One region of the Pseudoalteromonas sp. T1lg22 genome, then DNA from elsewhere that is predicted to be linked to it. Evidence: predicted binding sites of a transcription regulator. Region 1 holds the regulator's gene; the other holds the start of a gene.
The links. Region 1 encodes ArgR, which controls arginine synthesis, uptake and breakdown. Its sites were predicted from a motif close to ANTGAATANNTATTCANT; they were not measured.
Positions count from the first base shown of each region.

Region 2: gltB (glutamate synthase large subunit) is a predicted target of ArgR. The motif match lies at 677-694, and genes of this name have one in related genera.

Region 1 covers NZ_PQBY01000016.1:120,512-122,718, reverse strand. The annotation lists gene C2M24_RS10135 (Dyp-type peroxidase) at 20-916, shown strand; gene argR (transcriptional regulator ArgR) at 955-1,422, opposite strand; gene mdh (malate dehydrogenase) at 1,916-2,207, shown strand, end outside.
Region 2 covers NZ_PQBY01000023.1:226,678-228,884, reverse strand. The annotation lists gene C2M24_RS14020 (substrate-binding periplasmic protein) at 1-464, shown strand, start outside; gene gltB (glutamate synthase large subunit) at 808-2,207, shown strand, end outside.

The DNA of each region.
Region 1 (2,207 bases):
TAAAAACATAGGAAATTAGATGGCCAAAGCGCAATCCGGCGTGTGCGCGCAAGCTAACTTACATGGCTTGCATCTGTTTTTTAATGTCCTTGATGGTCAGGATGAAGCACTCAAGGGCAAACTTGCTCAGCTCCTCGATGTACAGACAGAGTTTGACGAGCGCTTCTCTGAGGCCATGGTGGCCAGCTTTGTTGCCATCGGCGCTCAGTATTGGCCGCTATTACACCCCCAACGTACACCATCAACACTCACGAGTTTTCCTCGTATCAGTCATAGCGATCATAGCGTCGGTGTGCAGCCATTCGATTTATTTGTACAAATACGCTCGGACCGTGAAGACGTAAATCATCTTTTTGGCCAGCGGGTTTTGCAATTGTTGGCAGGGAAGGTGGAGCTGGTCGAGGAAATCAGCTGTTTCCGTTTTCTCGATGGCCGCGACTTTAACGGCTTTGTTTATGCCCCGGATACCCCTTTCGGGCGCCAGAAAATGCTTACCGCTCTAGTCAGTGACGAAGAGTATTTTGCGCATGGCAGCTATATCCATGTGCAGCGCTTTACCCATAACCTCACGTCTTGGCAGGCACTAAGTCAGGAAGAGCAGGAGCTGGTAATGGGGCGCACGCGTCTTGACAGTGAGCTGTTGATGCCGCTTAGCGCCAACAGTCATGCGGTGTGCACCGAGTTAAAAGATGAAAAGGGCCAGCCGCTGTTATTACATCAGGGTATGCCCTTTGCGAGTATGAATAAACAAGGTCTGCTGTCGGTGACCTGCGCCGCCAGTGGTAATGCCTTTGCGCAAATGCTTAATAGTCAGCTGGGTAATTATCTGCATTATGATGCCTGGCTCGACTTCACCCAGGCGGATATGGGCGCGGCTTTCTTTGCACCCTCGGTGGAATTACTGAAAAGTTTATAAGTAATTGAACAAAGAAAAAGAGGCGAGCGCCTCTTTTTTTATACGTTATCGAATAGTTTGCGTACCCGATCTAAGGTGACATCGATTTCAGACACCTTGGCGGGAGCGATAAAGATGGTATCGTCACCGGCTATGGTGCCCAGTACGCCATCGGCCTTGCCCAAGGAGTCGAGCAGGCGGGCAATCAATTGCGCCGCACCCGGGCTGGTGTTGATGATGATCATCATTTCATTGTGAACTATATCGATCACCAATTGGCGCAGTGGGGACTTAGCGGTTGGTACGGCGAGTTCGGCCGGCAAACAGTACACCATTTCCTGTTTGGCATTACGGGTTCGCACCGCGCCGAATTTACTAAGCATGCGCGAAACCTTGCTTTGACTGATGTTGTCAAAACCTTGTTCTTTAAGGGCGTCGACAATCTCACCTTGTGAACCAAAGTTTTCTTCTTTAAGAATTGCCTTAAAGGCTTTTACCAAAGCTTCCTGTTTTTCTTGCGCTTGCATAATGTCATTCTTCTTTGCAAATTGTTGTCAATATTCTACCTAAGAAGTCAGTGTATTTCATCTTAGTAGGGTCTGTTGACCTTTGCTGTTTGTTTCTTCAGCAGTTTGTAGTGTATTTATACAAGGCGGCACATGTGTGGTGTAGTTATTCTACATGAACATGTAACAACACAGTAGAAATGCGCTACAAGCGCTGCCCTACGGGTTCATCTAAACGCATCCTGCTCTGTGTTACTCGCTATGTACATAGAATGACTATGCACCATAACGAGCGTCGTGACCAGAATGCGTTTAGATTGAACATAAAGTAAACCTCAAAGATAAACAGACCCTAGAATCTTTACAGTTAAGTTTACGACTATGGTCGAGATTATCCTCAAAATAACGCGGATTAATTTGTCTTTATCGCCTATTTTCATTATCTTTAGGCCATCTTTAGGTCTGATGACCCTAATCTCACATAACCTAGTCTCGTTATTTACGGAGAATTAAAATGAAAGTTGCCGTTTTAGGTGCTGCCGGTGGTATCGGTCAAGCGCTATCTTTACTACTAAAAAATAGCCTTCCTGCTGGTTCTGAACTGTCTCTATACGACGTAGCGCCTGTTGTTCCTGGTGTTGCCGTAGACCTATCACACATCCCAACTGCAGTAGCAGTAAAAGGTTTCGGTAAAGACGACCTTGATGCAGCACTAAGCGGTTGTGACGTTGTTTTGATCCCAGCGGGTATGCCACGTAAGCCGGGCATGGATCGTGCTGACCTATTCAACGTAAACGCGAGCATCA
Region 2 (2,207 bases), on a different contig from region 1:
CTTACGCCCACACTCCCGTGCATTATATTAGCGCCGCCAACAGCGAGCTCACCCAGGCTCCGGCTCCTCAATCCTTGTCCGATTATGCTGTGGGCGTGGTACGTGGCTACCAAAATGCGCCCGAGGTGGACAAAGTGCTCGACGGTGGTCGCGTGATTGTGCAGCAAGCCATAGACGACAGCCAGAACCTGCAATTATTACTTTCGGGGCGAGTCAACCTGATTGTGGCCGATCCCCTAGTGATAAACACCCTGGCTCAGCGTCAGAATGTCGCCAGCGATAGCTACCGAGTATTGCAACCGGCTATCACCGAGCAGCCCTTGTATTTTGCGCTGTCAACGGCGCGGCCTCAGTGGCAAAGGTTAATGTTGGATATTAATAGTGAGATCGCGCAGATGCAGAAACAGGCGTTGCGTACGCAACTGATGTCCCGACTCAAACAAGCCTGCCCTGCATACAATTAAAAAACCAGTGAATACCCACTGCTCGATGTGAATAATTATTCACTATGAGATCTCGTTTACGTTAACGTAAAGTGCAGGTTTACCTTAACGTAATTTAGCGTTTTTTCATTTTGACACTGGTGTCATGTTAAAAATAACGAATATAAAGCGGATAAATAGTACAAGGTGTTTACTTTTTATGGTGATCACAAATAATGAAAAATATTCAAGATTGTGAATATGTATTCGTTATTTCGTTGACACCCCAGATGCAAAGGGTTAGCGTTGACGGTCCGCTAGCACCACAGCAAGGGTCAATAATTGCCAAGCTAGCACGCAGTAGCAATGGGGAGAGGGGTCCAACATGTTATATGACTCAAGTTTAGAAAAAGATAATTGCGGCTTTGGCTTAATAGCCCAGGTCAACGGTCAGGTTAGCCATAAACTTATTCGCACCGCCATTACCGGATTGGCGCGTATGGAGCATCGTGGCGGTATTTCTGCCGATGGTAAAACCGGCGATGGCTGTGGTTTATTGATGCAAAAGCCCGATAGCTTCTTTCGTGCTATTGCCAAAGAAAATGATTGGTTGCTGGGAAAAAACTATGCTGTCGGCATGCTTTTTTTAAGTCAGGATCCCGTCCAGGCTCAGGCGGCCAAGGCGCTGGTGGCAAAAGAATTAGAGCAGGAAACCCTGACCTTGGTGGGCTGGCGCGAGGTGCCGGTGGATACCAGTTATCTGGGTGATATTGCCTTGGCGCAATTGCCGCAGTTTGTGCAGGTATTTGTCAGTGCCCCTGAGGGCTGGCGGCCCAAGGATTTAGAGCGCCGCTTGTATATCGCCCGGCGCCGAATCGAAAAGCAGTTGCAGCAGGATAAGGATTTTTATATCGCCAGCTTGTCTGGTTTGGTGACCGTCTACAAGGGCTTGATGATGCCCGAAGACTTACCTAATTTTTATCTCGACTTGGCCGATATGCGTATGACCACGGCGATCTGCGTGTTCCACCAACGCTTCTCTACCAATACCCAACCGCGCTGGCCTTTGGCCCAGCCGTTTAGATATTTGGCGCACAATGGCGAGATCAACACCATCACGGGCAACCGCCAATGGGCCAGAGCTCGCGCCTATAAATTTGCCTCGCCGCTGTTGCCGGACTTACAGACCGCGGCGCCTTTTGTGAATGAAAGCGGTTCGGATTCATCGAGCCTGGATAATATGCTCGAGCTGTTTTTGGCCGGCGGCATGGACTTGTTCCGAGCCATGCGTATGTTGGTGCCGCCAGCATGGCAGAAAAACCGCGCCATGGATGAGGATTTACGCGCCTTCTACGATTTTAACTCCATGCATATGGAGCCCTGGGACGGCCCAGCCGGCATAGTGATGTCGGATGGTCGCTTCGCCGCTTGTAATCTGGATAGAAACGGCCTGCGTCCGGCACGCTATGTGTTGACCCAGGACGGCTTTATTACCCTGGCCTCGGAAGTGGGGATCTGGGATTATGCCGCCGATGAGGTGGTGGAAAAAGGCAGGGTAGGCCCAGGTGAGCTGATGGTCATAGATACCCTGCATGGCAAGGTGTGGCATTCCGATGAAATCGATCAGGATCTAAAAGCCCGCCACCCTTACAAGCAATGGCTTGAGCAAAACGTTAGGCGCCTGACGCCTTTTGAGTTACTGAGCGATAAAGAGGCGGGCAACCGTTCATTCGACGAAGAAACCCTGCTTATCTATCAAAAGATGTTCGCCTATACCAATGAAGA